One region of the Actinobacillus arthritidis genome, then DNA from elsewhere that is predicted to be linked to it. Evidence: riboswitches for the same ligand, from Rfam matches in the RefSeq annotation. Region 1 holds a riboswitch; the other holds the start of a gene.
What was found. Region 1 has a riboswitch for lysine ahead of lysC (lysine-sensitive aspartokinase 3). Riboswitches for the same ligand answer to the same signal wherever they lie in the genome.
Positions count from the first base shown of each region.

Region 1 (7,966 bases):
TAACAAGCGGTCTGATTTTTATCATTTTTTATAAGAAAAGGAGACAAAATGAAAAAAATAAAAGGGCTATTTTTAGGATTGGGGTTGTGTGTATCACTTCTAGGTCAGGCAAATCAAGTAAATAATACTTTGGATTATGCCAGTACCAAAGATATTAGAGATATAAATCCACATCTATATAGCGGCGAAATGGCGGCACAAAATATGGTATTTGAACCATTAGTGCTAAATACCGAACAGGGGATAAAGCCTTGGTTGGCGGAAAGTTGGCAGATTTCACCGGACGGTAAAACTTATACGTTTAGGTTACGTCAAAATGTGAAGTTTAGTGACGGCGAATCATTCAATGCACAAGCGGCAAAATTAAATATTGAAGCGGTATTGGACAATTATCAGCGTCATGCTTGGCTAGAATTGGTAAAAGAAATCGAAAAAGTGACCGCTTTAGATGAATATACTTTAGAACTAAAACTAAAAAATGCTTATTACCCAACGCTTATTGAACTCGGCTTAACACGTCCGTTTCGTTTTATTTCGCCTAAATCTTTTGTGAACGGTAAAACAAAGAATGGGGTAAACAGTTACGTTGGTACTGGACCTTGGATCTTAAAGACACATAGCAAAAATGAGTTTGCTCGTTTTGAGCATAATCCGCATTACTGGGGTGAACAGCCTCGCTTATCGGCGGTGCAATGGCAGGTAATTCCGGACCGCCAGACGATGTTACTTGCCTTGCAAAAAGGTGATGTTCAGCTGATTTTTGGTGCAGACGGCGATATGTTAGATATGGAAAGTTTTCAAACATTGGCATCCGCTCAAGATTTTACGCATTTACTGAGTGATCCGATCGCTTCACGTACTTTAGTATTAAATTCAAGTCGAGCAATCACCAAAGATGTAAAAGTTCGCCAAGCACTTTCTTATGCAGTAGATAAAACGGCGATTGCCGAAGGCATTTTTAACGGTAGTGAAGTGGTGGCGGATACATTAATGGCAAAAGATGTACCATACAGCGATGTTAATGTGATGACTTATCCATACAATTTACAGAAAGCACAACAATTACTGGATGAAGCGGGTTGGATACAATCAACAGCTGGGGCGATACGAACTAAAGCAGGCAAGTCTTTATCTTTGCTGTTGTCTTACAATATTAATAATGTTGCTGAAAAAGAAATTGCTGAATTACTCCAATCAGATTTTAAACGAATCGGTGTGGAATTACAGATTTTAGGCGAGGAAAAACAAGCATTTTTAGATCGCCAAAAATCAGGAGAGTTTGATATTCAATATTCACTTTCATGGGGCAAGCCTTATGATCCGGCTTCATTCGTATCTTCGTTTCGGATTCCGGCTCACGCAGATTATCAAGGTCAGAAAGGTTTAGCTAATAAGGCTGACATCGACCGTATGATTTCGGAATTATTGATTACACCGGATGAAAGTAAACGCCAATCGTTGTACCAGCGGCTCTATACGACTTTAGCGGAACAGGCGGTTTATATTCCGTTAACTTATTCGCGTACAAAAGCATTATTCAATAAACGGTTACAGGGTGTCGTTTTTAATCAATCCCAATACGAAATTCCATTTGAGAAAATGTCTTTTCAACCTTAATTCAAAATGATTTTACGCCGTTTATTATGGATGCCACCGCTTATCTTATTGATCACGTTTGTGGCATTTTGTTTACTCCATTTAGCACCAAGCGATCCAACTGTGGTTGTGTTACGTATAAATGATATTGAATTAACACCAGAGGTTATTGCATTAACACGTAGCGAGTTGGGCTTGGATCAGCCTTTTTTATACCGTTATATACTGTGGCTTTGGCGAATTTTACATTTAGATTTGGGAAATTCGTTTATTACGCATCAGCCGGTCATTGAGGAAATATGTAATGCATTGCCAACAACACTTTATTTAGCCGTTACTGCATTAATGATTGTGATCTTTATGGCTACCAGCTTGGCTTGTCTTTCAATGTTTATGTTACATAGATGGAAAGATAAGCTCATTCGTGGCGTGTTATTCGTATTCACAGCTGTACCAAATTATTGGTTGGCATTATTATTGATTTGGGGATTTGCAGTACAATTAAAATGGTTTCCAGTCAGTGGTTTACAGCAAACAAACGGAATTATTTTACCAGCATTTACGCTTGCATTAGGTTATATCGGGACTTATTTCCGTTTGATGCAGGGTGCAATGCTTTATCAATTAAAACAGCCGTATGCTCACTATATTAAAGCGAGAGGATTGTCCTACAAGCGGTTGATTTTTCGTCATATTTTACCTAATTCACTTCATAACATATTGACTGGAATGGGTATGTCGATTCCAAAATTATTGGCGGGATCTGTCGTTATTGAAAATATTTTTGCTCTTAACGGTGTCGGGCGGTTATGTATTCAAGCGATCTTTTCCCGAGATTATCCGATAATTCAAGGCTATATTTTATTAATGGCAATATTATTTTTGAGCTTTAATTTTCTGATTGATCTGTTATACCAATGGTTAGATCCTCGCTTGAGAGGATGGAAATAATGCGTTTTCTAATGCGGTTATACCAAGATAAATTTGCATTTTGTTGCTTCGTTATTTTATGCCTAATCGGAATGATGGGCTTATTAGCAGAGCAGATTACAGCTTTTGATCCTACCGTTACTAATATACGGGAAAAATATCAAGCAATAAGCCAGCTTCATTGGTTAGGTACGGATAACCTTGGACGTGATATATTTTCAAGGTTGATATTTGGTATCAGAACAACCGTCTTTTATGCGGTTATAGCGATGGTTGTGACATTACTTATTGGTGCGGTAGTTGGAATGTCTGCTGGGTTATTAGGACAGAAAGTAGATAATGTTTTGATGCGACTTTGTGACATCATGTTGTCATTTCCGGCAGAAGTGATGATTCTTGCCTTAGTTGGCATATTAGGAGCAGGTATTGATCATATTTTATTAGCAATAGTCTGTGTGAAATGGGCTTGGTATGCCAGGATGATCCGAGGGATCGTACTTCAGCATACACATAAGAATTATGTGTTATTTGCGAAAACGGTCGGATCTTCCTATTTACATTTATTGATCCGGCATCTTTTACCAGTCACTTTGGCTGAATTGGTTATTTTAGGTACAGCGGATATCGGTAGTGTAATTTTAATGATTTCAGCCTTGTCATTTTTAGGTTTGGGTGTTCAACCGCCAATTCCTGAGTGGGGAAATATGCTAGCGGATGCAAAAAATATTATGGTATTGCATCCGGAACAAATGTCGCCGGCAGGGTTATCGATTGTTGTCGTAGTAATGGCGTTTAATAGTTTTGGTGATTTCTTACGAGATTATTTTGGACGTAATAACGAGGGTGATGATGAGTATTTTGCAGATCGATAATCTCAATCTCCATACTGTAAACGGTAAGCCCTTACTTATGAATATTTGTCTTTCTCTGCAAGAACAACATTGCTTAGCACTAGTAGGACCTAGTGGGGCAGGGAAAAGTTTATTGAGTAAAGCGATTTTAGGACTTTTACCGGAGAACTTACAAATAAGCGGTCGAATTTCGTTTAAAAATTGCGAAATAACGCCTGAAATATTAAAGCAATTACGGGGACGTAAAATCGGGTTAATTGTACAAAATCCAATGCAAGCATTTGATCCGCTTATGCTACTTATTCATCAGTTTCAGGAAACTTTTCATTTTCACCTACAAATGGATAAAGAGAGTGGAATGCGGTTAGCGGAACAAATGGTTGAGCAAGTCGAACTACCGAAAACATTACTTTACCGTTATCCGAACCAATTAAGCGGTGGTCAATTACAGCGTATGGTTATTGCATTAACGATGGCATTATCTCCGGAATTAATCATTGCAGATGAGCCAACGTCTTCTTTAGATTTTGCGACACAGCAAGCATTGATACCACTCTTTCTGAAGCTCAAACAACGATCATCATTGCTCTTTATCAGTCACGATTTGCATTTAGTGCATTTATTAGCGGATGAAATTGCTGTATTGGAGCAAGGGAAAATTGTTGAACAATGGCGGAATATAGCGGAGCAGACACCCGTTTTAACTCATCATATTAGCCAAGAATTATTGCATTATGCAGAAAGTTTGACACAAGTAACCAGACATACGGATCAAGTAATAAGTACAACGGTTCCGCTTTTAGAACTTACTGATATTTGTAAATCTTACCCCAAATCCCACCGCTTATTTGCCAGAGAATATACTGCGATTTTACAGCATATCAGTTTTAAACTTTATCCGGGCGAAAGTGTAGGATTGATTGGTGGTAGCGGTTCGGGCAAAAGTACGCTTGCACGGCTTATTTGTGGGGTCGAAAAGGCGGATCAAGGACGTATTTTATTGAATGGTCAACCGATAGCACAAACCAAAGTACGCCAGCAACATATTAGCGTTGTGTTTCAGGATTATTTATCCTCATTGAATCCTTATTTTCCAGTTTGGAAAGCGGTTACGGAGCCATTGGTTATTCTCAGTAAACAACAATATTTAAGAGCGGAAGCAAAGCGATGGTTGCCCAAAGTCGGGTTATCGCTAGATTTATTAGATGCGCTTCCACATCAGCTTTCTGGTGGACAAGCTCAACGTGTCTGTCTATGTCGAGCATTAATTACTCAGCCATCATTAATTATATTGGATGAGGTACTGAGTAACCTTGATACCATTAACCAAATGCAGATTTTACGTTTATTAAAACAGTTACAGACTGAGTTTAAAATGAGTTTTTTATTTATTACACATCATTTGGCAACTTTGGAATATCTTTGCGATCGTACTTTAGTTTTAAAAGATGGGCGAATTTTAAGTTAAAAAATAGGCTTGAATAGTATAAGTATTCAAGCCTTTTATAAGGTGATTATGCGGTCGAATTTGTAAAAAATTTTGCAAATTCGACCGCTTATTTACGGATGTAATTACTCGAATAAACCTGCGTGCAGTGAGCGAACCACTTCATCTGCTTCTTCGTTTTTCACTAAGGTACACACGTTGTTTGTACTTGCACCATAGCTAATTAAGCGAATATTGAAGCCTTCAAGTGTATGGAATAACTGTTTTGCCACACCAGCTTGGGTATGTAAGTTGTTACCGATAATCGCAACAAGCGCGAGATCGTTTTCCACTTGTACGTGGCAATAAGCGTTTAATTCATCCAGTAGCTCTTTGGATAACATATCTGCGCCTGACGATGCCGAACCGGTTTTATCTAAGGTTAATGCAACGCTGACTTCCGATGTGGTAATCACGTCTACTGAAATTTTGTGTTTTGCAAGAATTGCAAACACGTTAGCTAAAAAGCCTTGTGCGTGTAGCATTGAAAGGCTGGAAAGCGTTAATAAAGTTTGGTTACGACGTAACGCAATAGCACGGAAAGTCGGGCGCGGTTGTGGATCGCGAGTTACCCAAGTGCCACCTTGTTCCGGTGCTTTGCTTGAACCTACATACACAGGAATATTGCTACGTACAGCCGGTAATAAGGTTGCAGGGTGTAATACTTTAGCGCCGAAAGTTGCCATTTCAGCCGCTTCGTTAAATGCCATCGTATCAATGCGTTGTGCGTTCGGCACAACACGCGGGTCGGTTGTGTAGATACCCGGTACATCCGTCCAAATTAATACGTCATTCGCATTTAATACTTCGGCTAATAGTGCGGCAGAGTAGTCTGAACCGCCACGCCCTAATGTGGTTGTTTTGCCTTCATCATCTCTACCGATAAAACCTTGGGTAATCACGACATTGCCTGTCGCAATTAACGGCTTGATTACTGCATCCGATTGTTGTTGTGTTTTCTCATCATTTGGTGCCGCTTTACCATAATTGCTATTTGTCGCTACAACGTCACGCACATCCACCCATACTGCCGGAAAATTACGTTCTTTTAAAAGTTGAGTGAAAATTTTGGTAGACATCATTTCACCGTGACAGATTAATTCATCGGTTAATGCGTTAGATGTCGCAAGGCTTGCTGATTCGGCTAATGCGCTGATATGTTGTAATAATTCATCAATTTCAGCAGAAATTTCGCTTTGATTTTGTAATTTTTCAATAATGTTATATTGAATTGTACGCACTGCATTTAAAATTTCGTCACGGCGTTCTTTTTCGCAACCGTTTGCCAATTCTACTAAATAATTAGTTACGCCAGCTGATGCAGAAAGTACCACAACACGTGTGTTTGCATCTGTTGTCACGATATTGGCACAAGACGTCATTGCATCAAAATTTGCTACACTGGTTCCACCGAATTTTGCAACCGAAAGATGAGACATAATAAGAATTTCCTCTAAATCAAAGAATAATAGATGATGTTGTGTAGTGGATATTCGAAAGGAAATTTGAGTAGATTAGGCGGTTTGATTTAAGAACCAATTAATCAGAGCACTCCATTTAAACATGTGTTAAATGACAGCTGATAGGATTCAACCTGACTCAGCCGATGTTCATTCCAGTCTAGTGAATTCACACCTCGGCAATCACTCCCATCATTTAATCCTCAAACGGCCCTAGTTGCCTCGGATTAAACTGCCTGAGTGTTGCTCCTCTCCCGCAATGATAAAATCATTACTTCTTTCCATATATCTAGTACGGAAAGCGAGTATAGAAATACCTTTTTATTATGGTTGTGTCAAATAATATTTATTGTAATCAAAGAAAGTGATTAAGGAATGGACATAATTAGAAAAAAACGACAGGATCTAATGAAATCTTGTCGTTTTGGGAAATAGAATCGAAGAAATTATTTATCGTCTTTTGCCGGTGTTGCGGATTTATGAGTTGCCATTTTTTGGCGAATTTCACGACGTTGTTTTGAAAGTTCCGCATTACGGATCATATAATCGTCAACACGGTTTTCGTAGTCATCACGCATATTGGCAATGATCGCACGGATTTCCTCTACACTCATTGAATCATTGATATATTGGTTTAAGTTATCCAATAACAAAACACGTTTTTGATTGTCACGGATTTTACGATCGTTATCCGCCGTTTCACGGTGTAATTTATTTTTTAAACGGTAAAGATGAACATAATCCAACATATCTTGGAAAGATTGTTTTTTAACATCAGCCATTTTAAACCCCTGTTAGTAAATTGAAAGTCAAAATAATATGAATCCTAGACCTTTTCATTCTATTCGTCAAAATGTTTTGCTAAGAGCGGTTTATTTGTTGAAATAACCAACAAATTTATTAAATTTATTCGATTGATTCGTAAGATAAGTGATAAAATCTTGTTATTTTATTGCTCGGTTAAAAGGATTATTTTGTATGACACAGCCTAAACAATTAGTACCTAGAGAATTTGTCGCGATCGATTTGGGATCGAACAGTTTTCATATGATTGTAGCAAGAATTGTGAATGGCTCGATTCAAGTGCTTTCTCGCTTGAAACGCCGAGTACGTTTAGCGGACGGTTTAGATGAACATCGTATTTTAAGCCAAGAAGCAATTCAAAGAGGTGTAGATTGCTTGGCATTATTTGCGGATCGTTTGCAAGGCTTCTCAGTAGAAAATGTAAAGGTGGTCGGTACTTATACCTTACGCCGAGCAATTAACAATGATGAGTTTCTAAAACAGGTCGCAGAAGTCTTTCCATTTCCGATTCAAATTATTTCTGGACCGGATGAAGCCCGTTTAATTTATTCGGGTGTTAGTCATACTCAACCGGAAAGTGGACGAAAATTCGTAGTTGATATTGGCGGCGGTTCTACCGAAATGACGATTGGTGATGACTTTACGCCGTTAAGAGCGGAAAGTCGTCATATGGGATGCGTCAGTTTTGCCAACCGTTTTTTTGCAAAAGGCGAATTGACGATTGAACGATTTGACAGTGCTTACCAATTAGCGATGGAAAAAATTGAGGATTTAGCTTGGGAATATCGTCAGTTAGGTTGGCAACACGTTTTAGGTTCGTCTGGTACGATTAAAACCGT
Region 1 is NZ_CP103833.1:822,482-830,447, reverse strand. It holds gene NYR89_RS03895 (class I SAM-dependent methyltransferase) at 1-3, shown strand, start outside; gene nikA (nickel ABC transporter substrate-binding protein) at 49-1,617, shown strand; gene opp1B (nickel/cobalt ABC transporter permease) at 1,624-2,547, shown strand; gene NYR89_RS03880 (ABC transporter permease subunit) at 2,547-3,398, shown strand; gene NYR89_RS03875 (ABC transporter ATP-binding protein) at 3,436-4,845, shown strand; gene lysC (lysine-sensitive aspartokinase 3) at 4,950-6,302, opposite strand; lysine riboswitch at 6,402-6,585, opposite strand; gene NYR89_RS03865 (DUF496 family protein) at 6,770-7,105, opposite strand; gene ppx (exopolyphosphatase) at 7,302-7,966, shown strand, end outside.

Region 2 (7,966 bases), 110 kb from region 1:
TAACAAGATAGTACACAATTCAATACTGAAAAAATGTGAGTTTCTTCACAAATTCGACAAATTTATGATGCAAGAGGAATGATTCGATTTGACAAAATGAAGAAAATGATAGTGGTCGAATTTGCAAAATTTTCAACAAATTCGACCGCTTAATTAAGAAAGGAATTAGGCTTCAGTTGCCGCTTTTTTCGATTTAAAGACAAAAATCAATGCAACCATTACGACAGCTGTCGTAACAAAACCTAAAAGTGCTGAGTGGCTAAAACCTAATACTAAATAGCCACTAATTGAAGCCACCGCAACCAATAAGGCATAAGGTAATTGTGAGGTAACATGATCCATATGATTACATTGTGCACCGGTTGAAGAAAGGATAGTTGTATCCGAAATAGGTGAACAATGATCACCACATACCGCACCTGCCATTACGGCAGACATACATGGAATTAACAAACTTGCATCAACATTAATTGCCATTGCTGCCGCAATCGGAAGCATAATCCCAAATGTTCCCCAGCTGGTTCCGGTTGCAAATGCCATTACGCTTGCCAATACAAATAAAATCGCAGGAAGGAATGCTGGATTAATATTGCCTGCAACTAAAGTAGATAGATAATCCCCAGTGTGCATATCCTTCACAACACTACTAATTAACCAAGCTAAAATTAAAATCGCAATCGCACCGAACATTGATTTACAACCGACCCAAACGGCTTTCGGATAATCTTCCGCCTTAATTAAGCCAAGTGTACACAACACAACCGCTAATACACCAGCAGAACCACCTATCACTAAAGAAAGGTTTACATTTGTATTTTCAAATGCACCTAATAGGCTGAATGTTTCAAGTGCTTGTGCACCGGTATAAAGCATTGATGCAACCGTTGTAAAAATTAACACAAGGATAGGAATAATTAATGCATATACACGACCTTTACTTTCCTCGTCTGACGATTCATCAGTACGCCCTTCCGCATGACAAGTGCTTTACGTTCAAAACGAGCCATTGAGCCAATATCAAATGATGTATATGCAACAATAAATACCATAATTAATGCAAATAACGCATAGTAGTTCATCATACTCATTGAAGCGAATGCACTAATCGCCGTATATTCGGTAATACTATAAGTCGTTAATAAACCGCCGATAGTCGCAATAATTGATGCTCCCCAACTAGAAACCGGCATTAAAACACACATAGGTGCGACAGTAGAGTCCAAAATATAAGCTAATTTTGCACGAGAAACCTTGAATTTATCTGTAACCGGTCGTGCAATCGCCCCTACGGCTAAACTATGGAAATAATCATCAATAAATGTCACAAAAACCAAACAGGCGGTTAATAATTTTGCACCACGGCGACCTTTTATATGCTGTTTAGCCCAGTTGGCAAAGGCTTGATTACTACCAGAATAGGTTAACAATGAAGTAAATATACCTAACAATAATAAGAAAATTAAAATTTGTACTTTACCGAAGGAATATTCACCGTCCGAATAAACTAAACCGACTGCAATATTCTTTAAATAAATAAAACCGTCTAAAAAAGACATTGAGAGCATAAATGCCCCGACTAAAATACCAATTCCTAAAGACAGCAGGACTCGGCGAGTAAAGATTGCCAATAATAATGCAAGCGATGCCGGCACAATTGACAGCAATGAGCTTGAATAATCAATTAAATTCATAAAACCTCTAAAGAAATAACTTTGTGATGAAATTAGAGTCAGACAAAGAAGAGGATCTACTGAAATGTATGCAAAGGCATAAGATGAGGTAGGTAATCTGAAATATAGAAATATAGAACCGACCCTAGCAGTAGCACTCCGTAATACAAGATTACGACAGTGTCGTCCCTTTCGGTAACGACCCCAACCAATTAAGATGACGCTTAACTGATTTCGGCAAATACGCCTTTCCTTCTTCCTCATCGTTTTCCACTCAGAAAAAGTACTTATCGGATTTGCACCTCTACAATTTGTAGGACGGCGTAAGATTACCCTAATATCGATAAATTGCCAATAGCAAAATGCAATCTTTTAACCTCTGTAATAAATCGTTTTTTATTTTTCCACTTATATTAGAGTAAATAATTTCTAGGCATAAATTATTTATTTACCTAAATAATTTATTTGGTTAAGATATTATTAATTTCGAAATATTATTATTCTCGGAGTTTATGATAAATTAAATTATTAGTTTTAAATGGTCTTTAATTTGGAGATAAAAATGTCTGATATCTTAAAAACATTATCAAATATCCGCGACTTACGTGTCTTAGCTCGTGAATCAAGTTTAGAACAAATGGAAGCTTTACTTGAAAAAGTTACTATCGTTGTTGAAGAAAAACGTGAAATGGTAAAAGCTCAAGAACTTGAACAAGCTAAATTGCTTGAGGGCTTAAATAAATATAAAGAGTTATTAGCAAAAGATGGTATCTCAGCTGAAGAGCTAGTTGTGTTATTAGGTAGTATCACGGAACGTAAAAAGCGTGAACCGCGTACACCTCGTCCGGCAAAGTACAAATATATTGATGAAAACGGTAATGAAAAAACATGGACGGGTCAAGGACGTACCCCTAGCCAAATTCAAAAAGCATTAAATGAAGGTAAGAGTCTAGCATCTTTTGCTCTCTAATTTTTCTAAAGAACGGGCTAACAATATGATCTGCACCCCAAAGTTGGACTAAATCTCCAATAGATTAAGGTGCAGATTTTTTATTATCGTTACATATTAATTACGCTCTATATTTTTCCTTTTAATATTACAAACCTCAAGGTAATAGCATTAGGTTATAAAAAATCCACAAGAATATTCCACATTCTTATAACTCATACGAGTTAATTTTACAAAATTGTTAAAATTTTATATTTTTTATTGCTTATATTTTAAGCATTTAAATCAAAAAAGTGTGATCTTTATCATAATTTGAAACAAACCTACTATTCTTTTAAAAAATCTCACATACAATGCCCCCACTCAACAAAGTTAACATTTTTTTAACTTATTTTAATAATCAAGCGACTCGAGGTTTCCTATGGCGCTATTTCTTAGTATCTTTCCAATCGTTTTACTCATTTATTTAATGGTAAAACGTAATGCATTACCATCCTATGTTGCGTTACCGTGGGTCGCCGTAGTGGTACTTGTTATTCACCTTCTTTTCTTTGCGACCGATATTACTATTATCAGTGCGAATATCTCATCAGCCATTATGTCGGTTTTCACACCGATTACCGTTATCTTCGGTGCAATTTTATTCAATCGTTTTTCCGAAGCGTCAGGTGTAACCAATACATTACGCAAATGGTTAGGTACAATTAATCCGAATCCGGTTGCACAGCTTATGATTATCGGTTGGGCATTTGCATTTATGATTGAAGGTGCAAGTGGTTTTGGTACACCGGCGGCAATCGCGGCACCGATTTTGGTCGGTTTAGGTTTTAACCCGATTAAAGTTGCGATCCTCGCATTAGTAATGAACTCAGTTCCAGTATCTTTCGGTGCAGTAGGTACACCAACTTGGTTCGGTTTCGGTTCATTAAATTTAGCCGAAGCACAAATTCTTGAAATCGGTTCAATGACAGCACTTATCCATGCTTTTGCGGCATTAGTGATCCCAGTAATTGCACTAAGCTTTATCGTAAGCTGGAAAGAAATTCGTCAAAACATCGTATTCATATATTTAAGTGTATTTGCGTGCGTAGTGCCTTACATCTTACTTGCTCAAGTAAACTATGAATTTCCATCTTTAGTGGGTGGTGCAATCGGTATGTTTATTTCGATTTTCCTTGCTAATAAAGGCGTAGGCTTAGCAAAAGTTGAAAATACTTTGGAAGGCTCTGTACCACTAAAAGAAGTGGCAAAAGCTCTACTTCCAACCGGTTTATTAATTGGTTTCTTAATCATCACTCGTATTCAACAATTACCATTTAAAGCGATGATGAACGATACAACCGCTTGGATTAGCACACAATTAGGTTCACTTGGTCAATTTGAAATCAGCCAAGGTTTAGTATTCAGCTTAAAAAATATCTTTGGTACAGCGGTAAGTGCTAACTACAAATTACTTTATGTACCGGCATTAATTCCGTTTGTAATTACCGTTTTAATTTGTATCCCACTTTTCTCTTTAAACTGCTCAAAAGTAAAAGATGTATTTGCAGGTAGCTTCAAACAAACAAAAAATCCGTTTATCGCATTAGTCGGTGCATTAATCATGGTTAACTTAATGCTAGTAGGTCATGATGGTTCAATGGTAAAAATCATTGGTAAGAGCTTTGCCACAGCAACCGGCGAATATTGGACCATCTTCGCTTCATATTTAGGTGCAGTCGGTGCGTTCTTCTCCGGTTCTAACACAGTTTCTAACTTAACCTTTGGTAGCGTACAATTATCCACAGCTGAAATTACAGGTTTATCTACTTCGTTAGTACTTGCACTACAATCTGTAGGTGGAGCAATGGGTAACATGGTATGTATTAACAATATCGTAGCGGTTAACTCTGTATTAAATATCCAAAACCAAGAAGGTGCGATTATTAAGAAAACTGTAGTACCAATGTTTATCTACGGTGTTATCGGCGCCGTTGTCGCATTAACAATTATTCCTCTCTTCTTTAATGTTTAATAAAAAAGTGGTAGAGAAAGATTAAAGTAATACGTGCTACACTGACAAGCGGTTAAATTTAAACTTTTTCTACCTAAATTTGCAAAAGGAAGTCGGATGACTTCCTTTTATCATTTATGACATTTTAAATACGATTGTTTCTTATTTTTATTTAATTGGGAGTTCTTTATGAACGTAAATTTCTATGTAACCTGCATTGCAGATATTGTGAAAGCAGGCGTAGCAAAAAACAGCGTACTCTTACTCGAAAAATTAGGCTGTAATGTGATTTTCTTAGAAAAACAGGGATGTTGCGGACAACCTGCAATGAACAGTGGTTATGCAAAAGAAGCGATTCCGGGTATGAAAAGTCTTATCGAAACGTTTGAAGCCAATGATTACCCTATCGTTGCTCCGGCAGGCTCTTGTGTTTATGCGATTAAAAACTATGCCGAATACTTAAACCGTTTCGGCGAACCTGAATGGGCAAGACGTGCAGAGAAAATCGCAAGACGTCTTTATGATTTAACCGATTTTATTGTCAATGTCTTAAAAAGAACCGATGTGGGTGCAAGTCTAACCGGTAAAGCGGTGTACCATCCTTCTTGCAGTTTAAGTCGTAAACTTGGTATCGTGGACGAACCGCTTACTCTCCTAAAAAATGTAAAAGGCTTGGAACTGCTCCCTATTCATAATCAGCAAACTTGTTGTGGTTTCGGTGGTACATTCTCAGTAAAAATGGCAGAAATCTCTGGGGAAATGGTTACTGAGAAAGTAGTTAACATTACTGAAGTTGAGCCTGAATATTTAATTGGTGCCGATGTTAGTCGCCTCATTAACATTGCCGGTCGTTTAAACCGTGAAGGTAAAAACGTAAAAGTTATGCATATCGCAGAAGTATTAATGCAAGAGTAAGGAATTTCTATGTCACATTTACAAACCAGTAACTTACCTTTTAAGCAACGTGTGGAACAACAAGTTCACAATGAAATTATGCGTAAAGCGGTGGTAAAAGCACAAGAAACTATCGGTGCAAACCGTCAAAAAATGGTGGATGAACTTGGAAATTGGGAAGAATGGCGTGATCTCTCAAAACAATTCCGTAACCACGTTTTAGCAAACTTAGATGCTTATTTATATCAATTAAGTGAGAAAGTAACGCAAAACGGTGGTCATGTTTTCTTTGCAGAAACCGCTGAAGAAGCAACCGCTTATATCCGTAAAGTTGCACTTGAGAAAAAGGCAAAAACCATTGTTAAATCAAAATCAATGGTAACTGAAGAAATTGGTTTAAACCACGTTTTAGAAGCGGAAGGTATGAAAGTGGTTGAAACTGATCTTGGTGAATATTTACTTCAAATTGTGGGTGATAAACCTTCGCACATTGTAGTCCCAGCAATTCATAAAGATCGTCATCGTATCCGTAAAGAATTACACGAAGTTTTAGGATATGAAGGGACTGAACAACCGGAAGAGATGAATGCTTTTATACGTAAAACCTTACGCAAGGACTTTTTAGAAGCAGATATTGGTATCTCAGGTTGTAACTTTGCCGTACCGGAAACCGGTTCTGTCTGCTTAGTAACCAATGAAGGTAACTTACGTTTAGCGACCACTTTACCGAAAACACATATTGCGGTAATGGGGATGGAACGTCTTGCTCCAACATTTAAAGAAGTTGATGCACTGATCACCATGTTATGCCGTAGTGCGGTAGGGGCAAAATTAACTGCATATAATACCTGGTTAACCGGCCCTCGCCTTGAAGGAGAAACAGATGGTCCGGAAGATTTCCACCTTGTGATTGTCGATAACGGTCGTTCAAAAATTTTAGAAAGTGAATTTGCTGAAGTTTTACGTTGTATTCGCTGTGGTGCTTGCTTAAATACTTGCCCCGCTTATCGTCAAATCGGTGGTCACGGTTATGGTTCGATCTATCCGGGTCCAATCGGTTCAGTGATTTCTCCATTACTCGGTGGTTATGAAGAATTTAAAGAATTGCCATATGCGTGTTCATTATGTACTGCGTGTAACAGCGTATGCCCAGTAAAAATTCCATTAGCACAATTAATTCTTAAACACCGTGAAAAAATTGCCGAAGCCGGTTTAACACCGTTGGCAGAACGCCTTTCAATCAAAGGTTTCACCTTTGCTAACGCTAATCCTTCTGTATGGAATATGGGGGTGAAAGTTGGTGCGAAGCTCGCCGGTAAGTTTATTAAAAACGGTAAAGCACCAATTCAAGTCGGTGCCTTAGCAGAATGGACAAAAGCTCGTGATTTACCAGCAACAGATGGCGAAAGTTTCCGTGAATGGTTTAAAAATCGTAAATAATTTGACTTGAACCACTATCTCCCATAGCCAAGCTGTTATCGTTAAGATCTTTTTGCAAAAATAAAGTGAATTTTAACCGCTTGTTGTATGGAAAATCTTGGTAATGTGGCAAAAATAGGACAGCACAATGGACTTACAAAATCGTGAAAACTTTTTAAATAAACTGGCACAACGTATGGGCAGAGAACGTAAATTAGTGCCTGACCAAATGGAAACGCCGGTAAATAATCATCCAACAACTCGCTTGACTCATCTTTCTCAACAAGAACTTTGCAATGAATTTATGAACTTTGCCAAAGTGTTATTAGTTGATGTGGTTGAAACTAAAGAAGCTGATGTCGCACAAGCTGTATTAGATGTCTGTGAAAAATATGGCGGAGGCGATATTGTTTTAAATAATGATACTCGTCTTGAAAATTTAGGTATTACCGATGCAGTAAAAGCAAAATTCAGCAGTTATGTATGGGATTTTACCAATCGTGATGCCAATATTTCGCACGCTGAAAAAGCGAATATCGGTATCGTTTATGGCGAATACGGCTTAGCCGAGTCAGGCGGTATCGTGTTATTTGCATCTAAAGATAACGGTCGTTCAACCAGTTTACTACCAACAACATCTATCGTAGTTGTACGTAAAAGTACCGTATTACCTCGAGTTGCACAACTTGCTCAAATTCTACATGAGAAAGCTCAAGCTGGAGAACGTATGCCATCTTGCGTAAATATTATTTCGGGTCCAAGTGCAACCGCAGATATTGAGTTAATCAAAGTTGTCGGCGTACATGGTCCGGTATCTAAAATTTATGTTGTGATTGATGATCTTTAATCTCTATTGATACCGATAAAAAATCTCCGCTTATTGCGGAGATTTTTTTAGCTTCTTTTGTAAAATAATCGTGAAAAATGACCGCTTATCTTTAACGAATAACCACTGCCGTACCGGTCGCAACTACGATAAACATTCCTTTATCACCACCCATAGATTGATATTCCATTGAAACACCCACCACCGCATTTGCA
Region 2 is NZ_CP103833.1:936,787-944,752, forward strand. It holds partial or broken gene NYR89_RS04400 (Na+/H+ antiporter NhaC family protein) at 166-1,691, opposite strand; lysine riboswitch at 1,815-1,985, opposite strand; gene NYR89_RS04405 (H-NS family histone-like protein) at 2,233-2,640, shown strand; gene NYR89_RS04410 (lactate permease LctP family transporter) at 3,041-4,633, shown strand; gene NYR89_RS04415 ((Fe-S)-binding protein) at 4,802-5,527, shown strand; gene NYR89_RS04420 (LutB/LldF family L-lactate oxidation iron-sulfur protein) at 5,537-6,946, shown strand; gene NYR89_RS04425 (LutC/YkgG family protein) at 7,074-7,772, shown strand; gene NYR89_RS04430 (YbjQ family protein) at 7,864-7,966, opposite strand, start outside.
Region 2: it holds a riboswitch for lysine, as region 1 does, so the genes downstream of both, NYR89_RS04400 (Na+/H+ antiporter NhaC family protein) here and lysC (lysine-sensitive aspartokinase 3) in region 1, are expected to answer to the same signal.